3 regions of the Delftia sp. Cs1-4 genome follow, and region 1 is predicted to be linked to each of the others. Evidence: riboswitches for the same ligand, from Rfam matches in the RefSeq annotation. Region 1 holds a riboswitch; each other region holds the start of a gene.
The links. Region 1 has a riboswitch for glycine ahead of gcvT (glycine cleavage system aminomethyltransferase GcvT). Riboswitches for the same ligand answer to the same signal wherever they lie in the genome.
Positions count from the first base shown of each region.

Region 2: linked by a shared signal. The riboswitch ahead of DELCS14_RS02350 (D-amino acid dehydrogenase) and the one ahead of gcvT (glycine cleavage system aminomethyltransferase GcvT) in region 1 are both predicted to bind glycine.
Region 3: linked by a shared signal. The riboswitch ahead of DELCS14_RS15470 (PBP1A family penicillin-binding protein) and the one ahead of gcvT (glycine cleavage system aminomethyltransferase GcvT) in region 1 are both predicted to bind glycine.

Region 1 covers NC_015563.1:2,860,154-2,867,335, reverse strand. The annotation lists gene DELCS14_RS12575 (Lrp/AsnC family transcriptional regulator) at 1-26, opposite strand, end outside; gene DELCS14_RS12570 (sensor histidine kinase) at 469-2,115, shown strand; gene DELCS14_RS12565 (DMT family transporter) at 2,167-2,658, opposite strand; gene DELCS14_RS12560 (LysR family transcriptional regulator) at 2,757-3,686, shown strand; gene DELCS14_RS12555 (fatty acid--CoA ligase) at 3,702-5,306, opposite strand; glycine riboswitch at 5,476-5,587, shown strand; glycine riboswitch at 5,603-5,721, shown strand; gene gcvT (glycine cleavage system aminomethyltransferase GcvT) at 5,739-6,914, shown strand; gene gcvH (glycine cleavage system protein GcvH) at 7,050-7,182, shown strand, end outside.
Region 2 covers NC_015563.1:511,520-518,701, forward strand. The annotation lists gene DELCS14_RS02340 (PhaM family polyhydroxyalkanoate granule multifunctional regulatory protein) at 96-1,052, shown strand; gene DELCS14_RS02345 (FIST N-terminal domain-containing protein) at 1,129-2,364, shown strand; gene DELCS14_RS02350 (D-amino acid dehydrogenase) at 2,433-3,764, opposite strand; glycine riboswitch at 3,857-3,967, opposite strand; gene DELCS14_RS02355 (invasin domain 3-containing protein) at 4,619-7,182, shown strand, end outside.
Region 3 covers NC_015563.1:3,526,234-3,533,415, forward strand. The annotation lists gene DELCS14_RS15470 (PBP1A family penicillin-binding protein) at 1-1,841, opposite strand, end outside; glycine riboswitch at 2,267-2,374, opposite strand; gene DELCS14_RS31250 (signal transduction histidine kinase) at 3,097-3,342, shown strand; gene DELCS14_RS15480 (esterase-like activity of phytase family protein) at 3,571-5,151, opposite strand; gene DELCS14_RS15485 (porin) at 5,267-6,367, opposite strand; gene DELCS14_RS30610 (hypothetical protein) at 6,641-6,880, opposite strand; gene DELCS14_RS15490 (PAS domain S-box protein) at 6,969-7,182, shown strand, end outside.

The DNA of each region.
Region 1 (7,182 bases):
AGAATCTTTCTGTCGAGGATGTCCATGGCCGGCAATCTACTGCAAAACAGGCAGACGCAGAATAATTTTCTGTAGCAACGCCTGTTTTGAAGAAATAAAGCAGCATTTTCTGAGACCAAACGCGCACACTTGTCTGCATGGAAGCACGCTTACCGGCGCAGCAAAACCATTCACCCAGCCCCGCCGACTACCGCCAGCGCCCGGATGCGTGATCCAGACCAGGAGCCCGTTACAGGCCGCCCCGCTTATCCGCAGCGGGGCGGCCTGTTGCATTGGGGCACCTGGCAGACGGCAGACAGCGCTTTCCCGCAATGGCCGCCGGTGCACAATGGCCCCCCGCAAGCCTGCACGGCGGACATATATGGGCGCACGCCACTTCAACCAATCGGACCCTTGATCCACACGCAAGACAACCCCACCGAAGGCGGCCGGGGGCACTGGCAAACGGGTGCTGCAACGCAATGGCTGGTGCAGGCCCTGGTGCAGGCGCTGGCAGCCGCAGCGCTTCTGGCACTGCTCACCCGCTTGCTGCCCAACCCCCAGGCAGACCAGGGCATTGCGGTCTTTCCCGGCAGGAGCATGGCGCCGGCCGCCATGCTGCTTTACGCGTACATGGGCTCGGCCCTGGCCATCACGCTGATGAGCCTGATCCTGTGGTGCTGGCTCAGGGAAAGGCTCTACATTCTTTGCGCCGCGCTCCTGGCAGCCGGCTTTGCCTACGCTGCTTTCCGTTACCGGCCCGAAGGCCTGTGGCTGCCCGGCGCCGACCAGCCCCAGCATGCGCTGTCCATCGCCTACTGCAGCTTCTGTGTGGTGGCGACGGTGTTTTTCAGCCAATTGTTCGAGTTCCGCCGCCATTGGATCTGGGCTGCGCATCTCTTCAGCGTGGTGGCTTGGCTGAATGCCATCGCACTGGGCCTGGCACTGTTGGGGGGCTATCCGCAGATCTCGCGTGCCGTGGTGTTCACGGCCCTGGTGTCCACATCGTTCGGTGCGGTCTTCGTGCTGTACCTGCTGGTGGTTCGAAGGCAGTGGCAATACCTGCCGGGCGCGCTGGCGTTTGCGGTGCCATCCGCCCTGGGCATCCTGAACCTGCTGAGAACCCAGGGCCTGCTGCCGGATGTTGCGCTGCCATCGGCACAGATGCTGTGGTTTGCCGGGCGTGTGTCCGAGGCCATCCTGCTGGGAATGGCGGTGACCAACCGCACGCGGGTGGCGGAGCGTGCCCTGCGCAGTGAGCGGATGCAGGCCCTGTCACGCGCCCAGGCTGCCGAGCGCGAGCTGGAGTCCAAGGTCCTGCAGCGCACCGCACAACTGCAAACGGCCCAGCAGGCCCTGCAGACCGCCTTGCACAGCGAGCGGGAGATGCGGCTGGAACAGCGCCAGTTCTTCAACATGATCAACCACGAGTTCCGCACCCCACTCACCATCGTGGACGGCGCCGCGACCGAGCTGCAGACGTTCCCGACGACGGATGCGGACTCCCTCATCGAGCAGGCGTCGCAGATACGCAGGGCTTCGCGCCGGCTGATGACCCTGGTGGACACCTGCCTGATCAACGACCGGCTGGACGCGGGCGCGTTCCGGCTGCAACTGGAGCAGACGCCATTGGATGAACTCCTGGAGGAGTCTGCAGAGCTCGTCGGCTGGTCCCGTCGGCATCGCCTGAAACTGGATCTGGAACACGGCCCGCAGCAATGGCAATGCGACCCTGTCCTGGTGCGCATCGCCATCTCCAACCTTGTCGGCAACGCCATCAAATATGCCAAGGCGGGCGACATCACCCTGGCCGCCCGCTGCGATGCGTCCGGTGACCTGCTGATTTCCGTCAGCGACCAGGGACCGGGCCTTGCGCCCGAAGCGGCAGGACAGGTTTTCGAGCCCTATGAACGCGCAAGCGCCACCCGGCACGTCAACGGGCATGGCCTGGGCCTGTCCGTGGTCAGGCGCATCGCCAGGCTGCACGCAGGCGACGCGTTCTTCCAGCCGGCTGCCGGAGGCGGGGCCTGCTTTGTCATCCGGCTGGGCCGGTTCCTGCCCGGCACGGCAGATGCCCGCCAGGAATGTCCGCCAGTGGCAAGGCCGGCCGCCGTGCCGCCGGGCATGCCCGCCTGACGCGGGCAAGGCCGGAGCCTTCGCCGCTGAAGCAGGGCGTCCTCGCGGCGCTCATGGGGCCGCCGCTGAACGGGCCGTCCCGCCCTGCACCACCAGCAGCACGCCACCCAGGATCAAGGCCACGCCGGCCAGGCGCGTCGCATTGACCGGCCGTGCGCCCAGGCCCATCAGGCCGAAGTGGTCCACCAGCACCGAGACCACGATCTGCCCCGCCACCACGCAGACCAGGAAGCCGCCTGCGCCCAGCCTGGGCGTGACGGCGGCCGCGCTGGCCACATAGATGGCCCCCAGTACACCGCCTATCCATAGCCACCATGGCCCCGCTGCCGCCTGGGCCATGGCCGGAGCGGGCGCGCGCAGCACCCACAGTGCAGGCACCACGACCATGACGCTCACGGCCAGCGAGACCAGCGCGCCCCACAGCGGGTGGCCCAGCAGGCGGCCCACCAGGGCATTGCTGGCGGCCTGGAATGGCAGCATGGCCCCCGCCAGCAGCGCCAGGGCCACGGGAGCAAGGGCGGTGAATGTGCTTTTACCTGTCATGCGGCAAGACCTTTCTTCTTCTGTCAATCGATGCCTGCATGCTCTCGCATCCAGCACGTTGATGAAAATCGTTTGTGTGCACGGTCTATATTCATGGCATGGATGAACTGCGCCGGATCGACCTCAACCTGCTGCTGGCCCTGCACGCCCTGCTGGCCGAAAAACATGTGACGCGCGCGGCCCTGCGCCTGCACAAGAGCCAGCCGGCCATGAGCCATTCGCTGGCGCAGCTGCGCGAGCATCTGGGCGACCCATTGCTGGTGCGGCGCGGTGGCCGCATGGCGCTGACGGCACGCGCGCAAGGCCTGGTGCAACCGCTGGCGGATGCGCTGGGCAGCCTCAACGGCTTGCTGGCACAGGCGGAATTCGACCCGGCCCACGCACGCGGACGGCTGCGGCTGGCGCTGTCGGACTACGCATCGCGCATCGTGCTGCCGCCGCTGATGCGGCATCTGCGCCAGCACGCACCCGGGCTGGACCTGGCCATCAGCCAGTCCACGCGCGAGGTGATGCTGGCCCAGTTGGCCGATGGCGAACTGGACCTGGCACTGGGGCCCTTCCCCGACGCACCCGACCTGCCCGAAGGCATCGAGGTGCAGGATCTGTTCCAGGAACAATTCGTGAGCGTGGCCGACCAGGCCGTGCTGCCGGCACGCGGCGGGCTGTCACTGCAGGACTGGCTGCAGCGCCCGCACGTCATGCTGGCCATGCGGCCCGACGCCAGCGAGGAAATCGAGAAGGCGCTGGCCGCCCAAGGCCTGAGCCGCCGCGTGGTGCTGGCCCTGCCCCACTGGAGCGCGGCGCTGGAGGTGCTGGCAGGCACCGACCTCGTGCTGACCGTGGGCAGCCGCGCCATTGGCGACCTGCGCCGCCACAAAACGCTGCGCCGCTTCACGCCACCGCTGAAGCTGCCCCGGTTCGCCTACCAGCAGGCCTGGCATGTGCGCAAGCAGGGGGATGCCATGCATCGGTGGCTGCGCAACTCGATGGCGCAGTGCTGCACTGCGCAGGGGCAAACACAGAAGTAAGTGCAGGCCGCAGCCTCAGGCCGCCACCACCACCCTCAGCAACTGCTTCTGTATCTTCCCGCTGGCCGTCTTGGGCAGGGCCTCGCGGAAGTGGTAGCGGCGCGGGCGCTTGTAGGCGGCCAGGCGGTCGCCGTGGACCAGGAAGGCGTCCAGCGCCTCGGCCGTGGGCCTGGCGCCAGGCTTGGCGACCACGTGGGCGGCGACGATCTGGCCCCAGCGCTCGTCGGCCTCGCCGATGACGGCGACCTCGAGCACGTCGGCGTGTTCGACCAGTGCGTCTTCCACTTCGCGGGGATAGACGTTCTCGGCGCCCGAATTGATCATGTAGTCGATGCGGTCACGGATCCAGAGATAGCCGTCGTCGTCGATGTGGCCCAGGTCGCCCGTGTGGTACCAGCCGTGCGCCAGCGCGCGGGTGTTGGCGTCAGGGCGGTTGAGGTAGCCGGCCATCATGCAGGGGCCGCGCACCAGGATTTCGCCCACCTCGCCGGGCAGGCAGGCTTCGGCCGGATCGGTGGGGGCGTTGTCTTCGCGCAGGCGCGCCACGATGAGGTCATGGCCCATGGAGGGCAGTCCCGCCGAGCCCGCGTGCGAAAGCTGCTCGCGCGGCAGGAGGATGGACATGCAGGGCCCCATCTCGGTGGTGCCGTAGACCTGGACCAGGTCGCTGCCGACCTTGCGTGTCCATTCGCGGATCAGGTGCGGCGCCATGGAGGCGCCGCCGTACTCCACCAGCCGCAGCGCGGGCGCCTGTTCGGGCGAGGCAATGGGGTCGGCCAGCAGCATGGTGACCATGGTGGGCGCCGCGAAGAAGAAGCTCACGCGCTCTTCGCGGATCAGGCGCCAGGCCTCGGTCACGTCGAAGCGGCGCAGCAGCACCTGGGTGGCACCGGCCTGCAGGCGCGGCAAAAAGCTGGTGTGCAGCTCGGCCGTGTGGTTGAGCGGCGCCATGGCCAGGCCCACGTCGTCGCGCGTGAACTGCATGGTCTGGTGCATGAGGGCGTTGTGCGCCAGCTTGCTGCGGTGCGTATGCAGCACGCCCTTGGGCCGGCCCGTGGTGCCGCTGGTGTACATGAGGATGCAGGGGTCGCTCTCGCGCACATGGGCCTGGGGCGGCGCGCTGCTGCGGCCCCTGGCCAGGGCGGACAGGCGCTGCGTGGCCCAGACCGGCAGCGGGTCGGCCGGGGCATCGTCGGCAAAGATCCAGTGCTCGATGCCTGCGCCAGTGCCGCCGCCTTCGGCCTTGAGCAGGGCCTGGGCGCGCGCGGCCACCTCGCCGCCCTCGTGCTCGAACACCAGGGCGCGCGCAGCACCGTCCTTGAGGATGAAGGCCAGCTCCTGCGCCGCCAGCCGGTAGTTGATGGGGTTGAAGATGGCGCCCAGGCGCGCGGCCGCCAGCATGGTGAAGACAAAGGCCGGCGTGTTGTAGAGAAAGGCCGCGACCACGTCGCCATGGCCTATGCCCAGCTCGGCCAGGCCGTGGGCGTGGCGGTTGACTTCGGCATCGAGCCGGGCGTAGGTCCAGGCGCGGCGCTCGCCGCCCTCCCACGCGACCAGGGCCTCCTTGTTCGGCAGGTAACGTGCCGGCCAGGCCAATGTGTCTCCCAGCGTCTGCTGCATGTGCGCTTCTTCCTTCTCGCTCACGAGATTTCATATATCGATGCATCTCAATGTAGGAGATTTTTTAGACAGTTATGCAATTTGCAAATGCATCCATGCAGGCAAGCGCATGGAGCTGGGGCCGGCCCGCGGAAATCCCGAAGCCGCGCGGGCGCTGGCCGCAGCTAGAATGCGCCGGTCAGGAGAGAGTGCCCGCCCGGCCGCAATGGTCACAGGCAGCGGCACCGCCGAAGGCGCAGGGTTCGTCCCGAACGCTCAGGCAAAAGGACTGGCACCGCCTGCCGCCACGGCCGCAGGCGTTCCTAGCTGGAGAGAGATGCAGGGCACGGCGGTGTGCCCCATCCACCGAAGGAGCAAGCCCCACGCATGGAAGGTGCGGGTGAATCTCTCAGGTAAAGCGGACAGCAGGGCAGGACATCCCGGGATTCCGGGATGGCGTTGTGCCTTGCCCCTTGCCGAAAAGAGAGTCCCTCCTTGACCGCTGCCTCCACCACCGATCTGCTCAAGACCCCGCTGTTCGACCTGCACCAGGAACTGGGCGCGCGCATGGTGCCGTTTGCCGGCTACTCCATGCCCGTGCAATACCCGCAGGGGCTGATGGCCGAGCACCTGCACACGCGTGAGGCGGCAGGCCTGTTCGATGTCTCGCACATGGGCCAGATCAGCCTGCGCGGCCCGGATGCCGGCGCGGCGCTGGAATCGCTGCTGCCCATGGACGTGCTGGGCCTGGGCGAACACCGCCAGCGCTACGGCCTGCTGCTCAACGACGCGGGCGGCATTCTGGACGACCTGATGTTCGTGCGCCGCGAGGACGACCTGTTCCTGATCGTCAACGGCGCCTGCAAGCACGAAGACCTGGCGCACATAGAGGCCCGCATCGGCCAGCGCTGTGAAATCGAGCCCCAGTTCGACCGGGGCCTGCTGGCGCTGCAGGGCCCGCAGGCAGCAGCCGCCATGGAGCGCCTGCTGCCCGACACGGCCGGCCTGGTGTTCATGACGGGCGGCTACTTCGACTGGGAAGGCGCCGAGCTGTACATCACGCGCAGCGGCTATACCGGCGAGGACGGCTTCGAGATCTCCTTGCCCGCCAGCCACGCCGAGGCCTTTGCCCGTGCCCTGCTGGCCCAGCCCGAAGTCAGGCCCGTGGGCCTGGGCGCGCGCAATTCGCTGCGCCTGGAAGCCGGCCTGTGCCTGTACGGCAACGATCTGGACACGACCACCACCCCGGCCGAGGCCGCCCTGAACTGGGCCGTGCAGAAGGTCCGCCGCATTGGTGGCGAGCGCGAAGGCGGCTTTCCCGGCGCGGCCACCGTGCTGGCCCAGCTGCAGTCGCCCGAGCTGCTCACGCGCAAGCGCGTGGGCCTGGTGGCCCTGGAGCGCGTACCCGTGCGCGAAGGCACGGAGCTGCTGGATGCCAGCGGCCGCAAGGTCGGCGAGGTCACCAGCGGCCTGCTGTCGCCCACGCTGAACCAGCCCGTGGCACTGGCCTATGTGGAGCCGGGCAGCGCCGCCATCGGCACCACGCTGCAGGCCATGGTGCGCGGCAAGGCCGTGCCCATGCAGGTGCAGGCCACGCCCTTCGTGGCGCCCCGCTATCACCGCGGTTGAGGACAGCCTGCGCGCTTGGCGTGGATCGAGTTCGGCGGATTCGTTTTTCCTGCCATCGCATGCCGCTACAGTGCGCACTGACCTTTCTCAAACCGCCTTTCACAGGTTTCTTTTCAGTTTCTATCGGAGCAAGCCATGAGCATCCAGTATTCCAAGGACCACGAATGGATCAACGCCGCCAACCCTGACGCGGCCATCGTCGGCATCACCCTCCACGCGCAGGATGCGCTGGGCGACGTGGTGTTCGTCGATCTGCCCGCCGTGGGCA
Region 2 (7,182 bases), 2.3 Mb from region 1:
TGCCGTGGACTTGGCGTGTGCCTGGGTTAAGCTGGGGGCATGGCCGGCATCCTTCGCCGGCATGCTCTTCCAACCCAGTCCTAGCGAGTGCTGCCATGAGTGACGCGTCCTCCTTCGGTTTCGGCAAGTTCATCCCCGGTTTCGACTTCCTGCAGGGCCTGGCCCAGAGCGCGGGATCGGCCACGGCCCGGCCCCTGGGGCGCCTGCCCGAATGGGTGGCGCCCACGGTGAGCATCGAGGAGGTGGACAAGCGCATCACCGAACTCAAGGCCGTGCAGTTCTGGCTGGACCAAAATGGCAAGGCGCTGGCCGCCACCATCCAGGCCCTGGAAGTGCAGCGCATGACGCTGTCCACCCTGCAGGGCATGAACGTCAGCATGGGCGAACTGGCGCAGGCCTTCCAGTTCCCCGCCGCTGCAGCCGCCACCGCTGCTGCAGCCACTGCGGGCAAGGGCGCCGCCAGCGCGGGGCAGTCCGACCACTCGGACTGGCCCATGTCCTCCGCCGGCAAGGCCGGCAAGCAGGAAAAGCCGCAGGCCGCGCCCGCACAGCCCCCTGCCGAGCCGCCTGCAGCTGCTGCGGCCGCTGCATCCGCGGATGCCGGCAGCAAGGCCTCCGGCGCTGAAGCTTCTGCGCCCAAGGACGAGCCGGCCCAGGCCGCCGCCATGGGCCAGGCCATGCAATGGTGGGGCGCACTGACCCAGCAATTCCAGCAGATCGCCGCCAAGGCCATGGCCGAGCCCATGGCCCCCGAGGCCGTGGCTGCCGCACAGCGCGCCACCGGCATGGCCGGCGACATCGCCAAGGCCGCCATGGACCGCATGACGGCCCAGGCTGGCGCCTTCGCCGCGCAGGCAGGCAAGGCGGCTGCACCGGCGGCCAAGGCCCCGGCCGGAGCTGCCAAGGCGGCTGCGAAAGCCCCACCGAAAGCTCCGGCCAAAGCGCCAGCCAAGGCAGCGGCCAGGAAGACGGCGGCAAAGACCACCGCAAAGACAACAGCCAAGGCACCGGCCGCAGGCAAGGCGCCGGCCAAGAGCCGGCCACCGCGCTGAGCGGGACGGCGGCACCCATGGATGGTCTAGAGCCCTCCGCAAGCCGGGCGCTGGCAGGGCTAGAAAGAAGGTTGGAATGTCGTTGTTTCCTGTAGGCCATGCCAGCCATTCCGACTGGCGCGCCGCGGCCGACGCGGTGCTGCTGCAACTGCGCTCGCAGATGGCCGATTCGGGCCACGCGCAGCGGCCCCGACTGGGCCTGGTGTACCTGTCCCACGCGCATGCCGCCCATGCAAGACCGTTGCTGCAGCATCTGGCCAGGGCCTTGCCCCATGTGGCGGACTGGGCTGGCTGCTCGGCCGGTGGCGTGCTGGCCATGTCCCATGAATACCTGTCCGGCTCCGCGCTCGCGGTGATGCTGCTCGATGTGCCGGCCGCGCACTACCGCCTGTATTCGGGCCTGGCGCCCTTGCATGCGCCGGGCGGCGAGGCCGGGTTCACGGCCCATTCGGCCCTGGTCCATGCCGGAGGCGGCCAGCCCGAGCTGGCCGAGTTGCTGTACGAGCTGTCCGAGCGCACCGAGTCCGGCCTGCTGTTCGGCGGCGTGGGCGATGACGGGGACGATGGCGTGGAGGGCGTGCAGATCGCCTGCCGCACCGAGGACCTGCATGCGCAGCATGCGGATGCGCGCGGCATTTTTAGCGGAGGCTTCTCGGGCGTGGCCTTCGGTGCGGGCGTGCCCTGCATCACGGGCATGGCCCAGGGCTGCGTGCCGCTGGGCGAGGGCCTGGAGATCACCGAGGCGCGCGGCGCCCTGGTCACCGGGCTCAATGGCGATCCGGCCTTGCAGCGCCTGCTGCAACTGCTGGGCGTGGAGCTGGAAGGCAGCGACTGGCAGCCCGCGCTGACCACGGTGCGCAGCACGCTGGCGGCCATTGCGCCGCCGGGCCGGGGCATGGCCCACGGCGTGCTCACCGAAGAGGCCCAGGTACTGACCCTGGTCGGGCTGGACCCGCTGCGCCAGGGCGTGGCCCTGTCATCGGCCGTGGAGGCCGGGCATTCGGTGATCTTCTGCCGCCGCCAGGCCCAGGTCGCGCGCCAGGAACTGCTGCAACTGGGCGCTGCGCTGCGCGATGCGGCGGAGCCCGAGGAGGCGGCGCCCGAAGGCGAGGCACAGCCCCGCATCCGTGGCGCCATCTACATCAGTTGCCGGGGCCGCGGCGGCGGCCTGTTCGGCGGCCCCGATGCCGAACTGCGCACCCTGCGCCACGCACTGGGCGATGTGCCATTGATCGGCTTCGTCGCAGAAGCCGAGATCATGGACGCCCGCCTGCACCGCTTCGCCGGGGTGTTGACGGTGTTCACTGCTTAGGCGTCGCACACGCCGTACACGCCGTACACGCCGTACACGCCGTACACACGGTACACACCGTCTGAACCTCAGACCGCGCGCGGGCGCACCGTGCCTGCGCTGCGATCCGGGTCCATGGCTGCGGCCCCCAGAAAATCGAAATCCACGGCCGGCTGCCTGCCGCTGACCAGGTCGGCCAGCGCCATGCCGGAGCCGCAGGCATGGGTCCAGCCCAGCGTGCCGTGGCCGGTGTTCAGGAACAGGTTGGCGATGGGCGAGCGTCCGATCAGCGGCACATTGCTGGGCGTGGCGGGGCGCAGGCCGCTCCAGAACTGGGCGCGCCCGGTATCGCCGGCGCCAGGGAACAGCTGCTGCACGCGCCGCACGATGGCCTCGCAGCGCACGGGGTCCAGGTTGCGGTCGTAGCCGTTGAACTCGGCCGTGCCGGCAATGCGCAGGCGGTCGCCCTGCGCGCCGGTGTAGCGCGAGAACACCAGCTTGAACTCATCGTCCGTGAGGCTGACCTGGTAGGCCTTGGCGGGGTCCAGCACCGGCAGGGTCACGGAGTAGCCCTTGGCCGGGTAGATGGGCAGGTGCAGCCCCAGCGGCTGGGCCAGCAGCGGGCTGAACGAGCCCATGGCCAGCACATAGGCGTCGCCCTGGATGCGTTCGTAGCGGCCATCGGCATTGGTCACCTCCACATGGTCGATATGGCGGCTGGCGCCCGCACCCGTGGTGCGCAGCGCCATGACGTGGTGGCCGTGGCGGAACTGCACGCCCGTGGTGGTGGCAATGCGTGCCAGCTCGCGCGTGAATAGGTTGGCGTCGCCCGATTCATCCTCGGCCGTATAGGTGGCGCCTGCTATCTGCCCGCGCACATGGGCCAGGGCCGGCTCCAGGCGCACGGCTTCGTCGGCGTCGATCAGGCGGCGGTCGCAGCCCAGGGCCTGCATCTGCTCGGTGGGCTTGAGCGCGCCCTCGAACTCGCGGGCGTTCGTGTAGAAGTGCAGGATGCCCTGCATGCGCTGCTCGTACTGGATGCCGGTGTCCGACCGCAGCTGCTGCAGAGCCTCTCGGCTGTAGGTGCCCAGGCGAACGATCTGCTGGATGTTGTGGCGCGTGCGCGCGGGCGTGCAGTTGCGCAGGAAGGACAGGCCCCAGAGCCACTGGCGCATGTCGGCGCGAAGGCGGAACAGCAGGGGGGCATCCTGCCGGCCCAGCCAGCCCAGCAACTTCAGCGGTGCGCCGGGGTTGGCCCAGGGCTCGGCGTGGCTGACCGAGATCTGCCCGCCGTTGGCAAAGCTGGTTTCGGCGCCGGGCGCAGCCTGGCGGTCGATGACGGTCACTTCATGACCGAGAGATTGCAGATAGTAGGCCGAGGCGGTGCCGATCAGGCCGGCTCCGAGAACGATGACGCGCATGACAATGCCCTTTCAAAGGCATGTGCCGGTCACGCGGAAGCTGATAGCTATGGATTCAATAGCAAGCAGCCGGCGTCCGTCGTGACGCAGCTGCCGCTCCCCCTGTCCTTGGTACCTGAGAGATTCACCGCCGTCCATGGGAACGGGGCTTGCTCCTTCGGTGCGCCGCATATTGCGTGCGGCGGCTCTCCAGACGGCATGTTGTGTTTGCAGTACGGAACCTGAGCGTGTATGGGAGTTTGCGCCTTCGGTGAGGCTCGGCACCGTGGTGCCCGCCTGCTCTCCTGCAGGGGCGATTCTATGTGGCTTGCGCAGCCGGTTCCAGTCGTACTCGGGATACCACCAGTTACTACCTGTATGTGGTGTGGTCGATTCAGGGTATTCCCTAGATCGCTCAAGCGCCTCCCTCGTAGCGCTGGCACGAGTCTCCGACTGCATGTAAAAAAACTATTGAAATAGAAAAAAACATGATTTAGCCTATCGATGTGTGCAGTGGTTTGTCAGTGCATGTTCTGGTCGATTGGACCTGCATGGGTTAACCATGAGTTGTGTATATGTCTGATAGGCGACTTACCGTTGCACAGGTGCAGGTCCATGGAAACTGGTCCGGCACTGAAAAAATACAAGCACGGTGAATATGGTTTGTGGAGGGAGGAATGATTTGCGTCGCAAACCCGACTGAAGGTGTGTCCGGCTCAATGGGCAGCGGAGCAGCTCGCAAACGTTGATGGAAATCCACCTTTTTGATTGACGCGCAGGATCTGCGCGAAACATTTTGCTTCCAACCTCACCGGCTGCAAGGTGAGTTGTGAGCTCGTGATTCAAATAGAACTATTCGAGGTACGGCGATGCAAATGCGCTGGGTACAACTGATGGCTATTGCCATTGGGAAAATCATTTTCCTGTCATATCTCCTTGAGAAAACGGGGAATATCATGCATGCTCTCAATCGCCTGCCTGGTTCGGCATTTTTTCGCAAGTGGCGTGCAGCGAAGTGCCTTTTCTCTTTGCTGCTGCTCTCATGCGCGGGTATCTCATCCACGGCACTGGCGGCGACCGTCGTCTTCACGGTCACAGACAACAGCGACGCTCCCAATGCCAATGCAACGACACCAACCACCTGTGTCAGCACGTTGGGGGGCACCTTTGCTGGCGCATGTACGCTGCGAGCGGCCATTCAGGCAGCCAACTACACGCTGCAAACGCTGGATCCGAGTGCCGATGTTTCCATCGTCTTTGCGCCGACACTGACTACGTCGGTACGAACCATACAGAGTGGGACATCCAAGGATGCGGCCGGAAACCTCCATCCGTATGTCGACAATCAGACGGTTTACGTGCGCTGTGCCAACACATTCGTCAGCGGAGCCCAGTCCGGCGCCGTGACGGGAGCCACCAATGCCTGTGGTCAAACCCAGATGATCAGCGGCGGCGATACGGGCACCACCACTGGTGCCGGTGGCGCCTGGTACTGGATCAAAGGCACCGTGCCAGCCGGCACGGGCTCATTGACCATCGATTTCGGGGGAGTCATACAAGTCCAGAACTGGGCGGACTCCGCCTGGGAAACCTTTTATCTTGGTGGGAAGAATATCACTCTCACCAATTCGCCCAACATGACCTGTGGCGAAGCGGTATTCGTCGTTGGCTCCTCAGCAAACAATGTCATCATTGATCGCGTCGGTCTGGTGAATGTGGCGCCAACCCCTGCGGGAGAGGGGACGCCGTTCAACTGCGAGCTGTACGCGGAGATTCATCAAGGCGCACAAAACGTATTCTTTGCCAATAGCACAATCAACTCCGCGATATGGAATGGAAATTACGGCAATAACAAGGGCTCGGCCATTTCCGTTGCCGCAAGCAACGGTGCAGGCACGGTTTCCAACATCGTTGTCGATAATTTCACGGTAACGAATCTGCCCAACCCTATCGGGGGAATGCAGCTTGAGCAGTTTTTCCAGGTCATGTCGAACATGACCGTCAACGGATTGACGATCAAAAATTCGAATATCGCACTGAGCCCGACTGGTGGAAATGCGCCCAGGGCCGTGGTGTCGGTTGATGGAACGATCAGCCTGGCCAATGGAATTGGTCTGGCCGTGACGGGTAATACCTTCTCGCTGCCTATCGCCGCCTATACCGGGTCATCGCCAACGCATGTGTCGGCACCAACGGTGAATACGGCAGCCTCAGGCACGACGCAGGTAGTGACGGTGACCGATAACAACTTCACTGGCGGCGGGGACGGGGTGAATATCGGTGGTACGGGTACGGCACCAGGATTGATTGGCAACAACAAGATGACAAGCCAGTCGAGAAGTGCCATTCGTATCACTACGCGTGATTTCTTCAAGATTTCTCAGAACACGCTGTTTTCCGTGCCTGTGGCTGCAAACTCAGGCATCAGTTTGCTGACGACGGGCAATGGACAAACCGGATGGACCCCCACCCTTGGCGTTGGCGCCAGTGACACCGCCGCCTGCACCTGGACATTCAATATCACGGCAAATGCCAATGCGAGCGAGCCGGCACCGTACACGGTGGAAGCCTTTTGGTCACCGACCGGCGCGGGCGTCAACGACGCGCAGGTCTATCTGGGCTCCGAAACCATGGCCGGAGCCTCGGGAACGCTGACCGTTCCTTCGTATCTCAGCGGCCAGGTGCGAGTCACAGTGACGGACAGCAATTCCGGTGGAGCCCAGACCTCGCAGCTTTCAACGGCGGCAAGCGTCACCGGTTTTCCCTGTGCCCTGAAATCCGGCGTTCTGGCGACGACCAACAATCAACCTGTCGGCAGCAGCGACTTGCTGGAGGTCTACATTGTTGACGGCCAAGGCAATGCCTGGACGGGGGGCAGTGACACCGTTACCTTCGCAGCGCCGCCTGCAGGTGTCACGTTCAATGGCAGCTCCGCCGCAGTCAGCTGCACGACCAACTCCAGCGGAAAGTGTGCGTCTCCCATCAATGCCAGCAGCAGTGTCGCCGGAACATTCACGACACCCGTGACCTTGTCGTCGTCAGTCGCTGGTGCCACGTTCTCCAATCTTCCATTGGGTGGAAGTCCGGTATCTGGCGCAGTGACCTATCAGCCTTCGCCGGTTGCTTACAGCTTCACCGCGCTGCCGGCCAGCACGACCGGTTCTGAAATCGCCGCGAGTCCGCCATCGATTGCGGCCAACGGCGTCTCCACCAGCACCTTGGCCGTGCAGTTGAAGGATGCTTTAGGCAACCTTGTCACCACCTGTACCGATACGGTGGCCTTCACCCTCAATGCGGGGACGCAAGGCGTTCCTGCCGTCAGCGTCACGGGCTGCAGTGCCGGCATGTATACGGGGACGGTGACATCGCCGGTGCTGGTCGGCAGCGGAACCTTCGGGTTCACCATCAACGGGTCTGCGGCTGTTGCCACCGCAACGGT
Region 3 (7,182 bases), 670 kb from region 1:
AAATCACCATTACGCTGCCTGATGGACTTGATTAATATAGGGGACACCATCGCTCCATTGTTCCCAAACACAGAAAAGGCTTGTGTAAGATGCATTGGAGACGTCAAACCGGCCCCCAGAGCTAGAGGAAGCCCAGGAGGATGAAAATCGGGAATAAAACCAAAAGATAGAGCCTTGTTACGGACATAGTCCTCACCTGCGGCTTCCATCACATTCACTGTTGCCACATTTTTCGACCTAATAAATGCGCGTCGAATGGTGATATCACCTTCATAGTTGTTTGCATAATTTCTTGGAGCCCAGGATGCGCTACCTCGCTGCGCCGGCTTGACTACTCGACGTGTGTCATCCACGATGAATCCGGGAAAGAATCCTTTTTCGATAGCTGCACCATACACAAACGGTTTGAATGTGGAGCCAGTTTGTCTTTGAGCTTGAGTGACATGATTAAAGTTGTTGAGAGAAAAATCAAATCCCCCAGTCATTGCAAGAATATTCCCACTTTGCATATCCATTGCAATCATGGCACCTTCCATATGTGGCTTCTGACTAAGCACCCATTTATTTTGGGCGTGCTGTTTTACACGTACCACCGTTCCTTTTTCAATTCGTCGTTTACGTGAAATAGAACTTTTTGTCAGTTCCAAGACGGAATATGCACCTGACTCAGAAAATAATGTAATCACCTCACCATTTCTGAACATTGCCTTGACAATTCCGTTGGGTAATACTTCGGTGATAACGGCCGCTTTGAATACGCCACTATCTGGGAAGTTAATGAGAAATTTTTCTATATTTTTTTTGTCCAGTACTTTTTCTTCGACATTAAATCTTCCCTCCACGCCCTCCCATCCGCGAATTTTTTGCAAGCGCATCAGCCCATCTCTTAATTCCGTATGAGCAGCCTTTTGTAGGCGTGTATCTATTGTTAGTTCGACATCAAAACCTTCCTTATATGTGCTTTCCCCATAGTGTTCGTAGATCATTTTGCGCGCTTCTTCGACTGCAAATTGCACAGAGGAATCCCTGGTGTTAGCCCTCTTTGTAATTTTTACTTCTTCTGAAATAGCTTGAAGAAACTCTTCTTGATTCAAATAATTAAGCTCCTTCATTCTTTCTAGAATATAGTTCTTCCTAATCATTGCTCGTTGATAGTTTGCGACTGGGTTAAAAGCTGATGGAGCCTTAGGGAGGCCAGCTAGCACGGCGGATTCTGAAATGCTCAACTCACTCAAACTCTTATTGAAATAAGTTGATGCTGCGGCTGCGAACCCATAGGATCTCTCACCCAGAAAGATTTCGTTTACGTAGATTTCAAGTATTTGATCTTTAGAGAAAAGTGCTTCAATCTTGAACGCCAACATGATCTCTGCAATTTTTCTTATATAGCTCTTTTCCTTGGAAAGAAACATATTGCGAGCTACTTGCATGGTGATCGTGCTGGCTCCCTGGGAATTTTCTTGGCTAGCAATATTTCTGACTACCGCTCTAAATACTCCAGAATAATCCACGCCTCTGTGATGGTAAAATTTTGCATCCTCTATTGAGATAATTGCATTTTTCAGAGCCCGAGGAAACTCTCTAATTGAGACTATCTCACGACGTTCTTCGCCATATTCAGCCAGCAGTTCCTCACTAGCTGCGTAAATTCTTAGAGGTTGGGCGGGTCGATGGTGAAAAAGGTTAGCCACATCTGGCAGAGTTTTTTCTATTTCATTTGCAACATAAATTATCACTGGTACGAAACAAATAAAAAATCCGCAAAAAAAAGCCAGGACAGTACGAATTGCGGAATAACCAGTACTTTTATATCTAGTGTTTTTTGTTTGATCTGCAACCATCATTGGCACCTAGCTCTATTGATTTTTGAGGCTATAAATCTATCAAGCAGCATTAACCGCCACATTGAATCCAGTGGTTTTATTTAAAGCCCAAAAATCAAAAATTAATGATCTATCAAGATCAAATCATCGAACCGACACGACGAATTTAACCAGTGCAAACGCAGATGGTTTTCCCGTGTGAATGTCGATCTTCTAAATCAGTGGATGTCTTGTGGGCGGTGGCCGGCACGCATTGCCATTCGCATCTTCTGAAATATTCGATTTCTCGCCGAAAAATGATGCGAGAGAACCAGAATTTTGAAGAATGCAAATAAGAACGGCAAAAAGACCCAATGCCAAGATAGCTTTGTAGCTCATGGCCAAATCTTTCATTGATGTATACCGTGTCTGAAATGGCGGTGGATGCCAAAGACGGTATAGATGCCGCTCCCCCTGTCCTCGGTACCTGAGAGATTCACCTGTTGACCAGACAACAGGCTTGCTCCTTCGGCGCGCTACAGCGATTGCAGCGACTCTCCAGACGGCGTGTTAGATGTGCAGTACATCCCCGGATGAGGGGAACCTGAGCGTTTATGGGAGTTTGCGCCTTCGGCAGAGGTAAAGGCTACCTCTTTCTCCTGCCAGGTCATCTTACGTCAGATGCGCTATTTACTGGCTTTCAGTTTCCTTACCCTACTTGACCAAAGTCAAGTGTGTCTACTTCGATGAAGCGAATTAGTTCTCGTAGAACTGTTAACATTTGTTAATTGAGACAATTTTTAATATTTCGTCAGAATAGAGCGCCTGAGACCTAGGACGCATCGCACCCACCAAAAAAGCCTCGACAGGAAGTTCCTGCCGGGGCTTTTGTGTTTTGCCGAATGGACAGCTAGGCGGCAAGCAACTCTCTGATCAGCCACCCAATGCTCTCGCTTCGATGCATCCACGCTGGCGCGCAGCACAGCGGCCTTGAAGCCCCGGGCTTCCAGGTGCATTCGCAGCCTGGCGGCCCTGTGCTTTTTCTTCAGCACACAGCTGCATCAGCCAGCTTTCCCTGATGAGGGCCGCCGCCGTGAATGAGTTGCTGATCTTGCGCAACGGCAGCGCTGCTCTGTCCAGATGCCGGAGGAAGCCCCGCACTTGCCTGTCTTGAGGTCGCCCTCACGAGCCAGCCCAACCATCCACTCACAGCAATGATCCCCAAACCAAAATCGCCGTCCCCGCCAGCGGCGATCTGACCCCCTCCTCCACCCGAAGCCGCGCTCCATTCCCCATGATCCAGGAGTCTGAAGAGATTGCCCTGCTCCGGGAGGAAAACGCCAGGCTGCGGGCGCAGCTGGCGATTGCCACGGCGGGCCATGGCAGCGCCGTGCAGGGCGCGGGTGCCAGCGATCAGGACCCCTTCGATGCACAGGTAGCCGATCAGAAAACGCTGTTCTCGGATTTCATCGAGCATCTGCCTATAGGTCTGTGCCTGGTGAGCCGGGGTGGGCAGGTGTTGATGTCCAATCCGGCCTAGCGCCATTTCCTGCCGGAAAGCCCTCCACCATCGCTTGTGGCGCCCGAAGAAGACCGGGGGTGCTGGCGCAGTTGGGACCAGGAAGGCAAGCCGATCCCCAGGGACCAGTTTGTGGGCGCCAGGGCTGCACGTGGCGAGCTGGTTCGGCGTGGCGACTACCGAGCTGGAAGAACCGCCCTGGATCGCCGTGGCCCCGTTGTCTTGCCTATGCCATGCAGTCGCAGTCGTTCAGGGAGTGCCGTATTCGCTCAGCTTCTTGCTGAACCCAAAGGTCCACAGTCGCTGCGTGCGATCGTTGACGTCATTGGTGGTAAAGCGCAGGCTCGCCGCGCCCTTGGCGCATTGGCCGTCGTTCACGATCTTGCCTTCGGCGTCCACCATGCATTTGGTGACGTTCGAGCCTTCGATTTCCTTGCCGCTGGCGTCCAGCACGGCCAGCGAAACACCGAAGTCGGTGTCGTTGGTCAGCGCCAGCGTGTAGTCATCGACCAGTGCCAGGCCTTCGGCCTTCTCGGCCACCCAGCCGGTGGCGTTCAGGTTGAAGAGCCGGGTCTTCTTGAGCGTCACGACCTTGGAATAGTCCGAGCCATTGACCGGCTTGCCAGTCAGGCTGCTCTTTTCCAGGTCGGAGCCCAGCGCGGTGATGTCGGTGGCGTTGGCCGGAAACTCGATCAGAACCAGGTCGTTGAAGACTTTCTTGTCCTTGCCCGTGCCTTGCTCGATGGCGATGAATTTCCCCTTGCCCAGTGAGACCACATCACCCAGCTTGGCATTGCCGGTCTTGCCTTGGTTGTACCAGCGGCTGTCCACGGGCAAGGCAAACAGGCGGGTTTTCTCGGTGGTCGGGTCAAACTCCACCCAACGCACAAAGCGGGCGTAGTCGCGCACGTTCTCCGACTTGCCAGTGGCGTCGGCAACGGCAGCGGTGGTGTAGTCGGCCCTGCCGTCGTCCAGAGGGCTTTGCAGGAAACCGTGCAACTTGCCGCTGGCCACATCAATGCTCAGCCCCTCCATGCCACGGTTGGCGCGGCGCTTGGCGAGAATGGCCGGCAGATCGGCCGCGCCAGCGCCGGGCCCGTATTTCTTCTGGATGATGCCGGTCGCCGGGTCGATCTTCACGATGAAGGGTCCGTATTCGTCGGACACCCACAGCACATTGCGTGCGGCATCCACCACCACGGATTCTGTGTCCAGGCCGAATTCGCTGTAGCCCTTGGCCTTGCCGGGATAGGTGAAGGAGTCGTCCAGGACTTGCTCGCCCGTGTTGCCTGTGATGCCCCGTGGCTGCACGCGGCCGTTGGCGTTCTGTGTGGCGCTGAATCTGAGCGGCAGGGTGGAGACGAGCCTGGCTCCGTCTTTTCCGAGGGCGATCACGCCGATGGACGGAGTGAAGTTGGGCGAGGGAAACACCGTGGAACTGGCAAAGCCCGTGGGATTGGAGCCGTCGGTGATCTGCGTGACCGGGCCGGTGGTCGCGTTCGGGCCGCGATCGGTGATGGCGTAGAACTCCAGCGTGCCGTCGGCACGCCTGCCCTTCAAGGCCAGGCCTGAACCGTAGGCTGGCAGAAAGCCCTTGGGGAAATCGGCCTTGGTGGCGGGGTGTTGGCCTTCGTAGGGGAAATAGAACCTGTCGTCGAACTGGACGTCCTGGCGCGTGACGATGGCGCGAATGCTGCCGACGCCGGTGGTCTGCGTCACCGTCTCGGAGCCGGCGGCCTGGAGCGGGCGGGTGTCGGCGCAGGCGCTCAGCAAGGCAGCCGCGGCGGCGATCACTGCCATCAGGCAGGAAGAAGAAGTGGGGGGGCGCATGGCGAGTAGGTCTTGAGAAGAAGAGGCAAGCCTGATCGGCAGATCGGCAGGCCCTGCGTGGCAAGGGCCTGCCCCATCTTGAAGGCTTCGTTTCTGGAAAAAGGCGCTGTGCCGCTCAGAACGAGTGGCTGATGCCCAGATCCACACCGGTCGAGCCGGCGTTGGCCACACCCGCAGGGCCACCGATCAGGCCGACGCTGGCGCCGTTCTTGTTGTTCACACGCGCCAGCCCTGCGTACAGAGAGGTGCGCTTGGAGAAGTCGTAGACATATCCGATCGAATACTTGTCGGCCTTGCCGCCGCTGCGCGTGAGGGCTGAGGCGTTGCCGCTGAACTTGGCGCTGGCGTACTTGACGCGCAAGCTGCCTGGCCCCATGGGGATGGTTGCGCCCAGATAGAAACCGTCCACCTTCCCGGAGGTTGCGCCGTTGACGGGCTCCCACTTCAGGCTGTTGTATCCGCCATTGAGCAGGAAACTGCCGAAGTTGTACGAGGCGCCCAGCACCAGGTCTTCCAGATCGCTGGTTGCAGCGATGGCGCTGGGCGAAGCCACGGCCGCGGTGCCGTCGATCCTGCCGTAGCCGATACCCACGTTCAGCGGGCCCGAGCGATAGCCCAGGTTGCCGCCTATGTACCTGCGGGCCTTGCTTGCGCCAGAGCCGGAGGCGTTCTCGTCGCCAAAGGAAACCGAGAACTGGCCATAGACACCGCCCAGGTCGCTTGGCAGGAAGTAGCCCACGGCGTTGCTGATGCGCGTGCGGTCGACCACGCCGCTTTGGCTGGCGGCGTTGTAGGCAGTCTGGCGGATCGTCTGGAACAGATTGGCCTGCACACCGGTGGTGGTGTCGGGGCCCGCGAAAGCGGTGAAGATGTTGTAGCTGGGGGTGTAGTCGCGACCCAGCCGGATTTCACCCCAGGAATTGTTGCTCAGCCCGATCGTGGAGCGGCGCTCGAAGCCAAGGGAGCCGCTGCTGCCGCCAGTGCCGACATCGGGGTTGAGGCCGCCTTCAAGCCAGAGCTGAGCTCTGTTGCCGCCGCCGAGGTCCTCCGTGCCGCGCAAGCCAAGCAAGCTGGTCTTGCCTTGGCTGGAGTTCAGTGCATTGAGCCTGTTGCTGCCGGACTTGGCAATGGTGACACCGACGTCCACCACACCAAAAATGGTGACGGAAGATTGTGCCAAGGCCAAGCTGGAAGAAGATGCGAAGAATGTGCCCATCGCGAGTCCCAGAATGCGCGAGCACGTTTTTTGATTTTTCATTGGTGAGATACGAACTGAACTTATTAATGAGAATGACGGTAGCCTCCTGCCACCGCTGCGGGAACTCTAGGCAACACATAAGTATTCTTCGTGACAGCTGTGCTGTGTGACATGAAAGTCACAGCAGCGGCGGTGCCTGCGGCACGTTTCCTGCAGGGAAGCCCCATCGCCGCCACCCTTCAGCCATGGCATGCACGACGGGGCAGATCATTCATTGCCGATTTGTTTGATTCAGATTCGAGAAATTGGCAGAAATATGCATCCTTTTGCCATTTTCTCAATAAGGTTCTCGACTTCCATATTTTCAATGGCACATTTCGAGCGTTCGTCGACCGATTCGTCGGTCATTGGGAACCCAAATTCAGCCCATTGCACGGCCAGTTCAACCCCATAGTCCCTGGGAGGGCGAAGTCCCACAAGAATTGCCGCACCGAGGACTGCAGCCTCAACATCGGTCGCACCAGCAGTCACAGCTATGATCCCCAGGCAGCATCGCCGTCCCCGCCTGCGGCGAGCTGCCCCCCCTCTCCTCCACCCAACGCCCCGCTCCATCCCCCCCATGATCCAAGAGTCCGAAGAGATTGCCCTGCTTCGCGAGGAAAACGCCCGGCTGCGGGCGCAGCTGGCGATTGCCGCGGCGGGCCATGCCAGCGCCGTACAGGGCGCGGGCGCCAGCGATCAGGACCCCTTCGATGCACAGGTGGCAGACCAGAAGACGCTGTTCTCGGATTTCATCGAGCATCTGCCGATAGGCCTGTGCCTGGTGAGCAAGG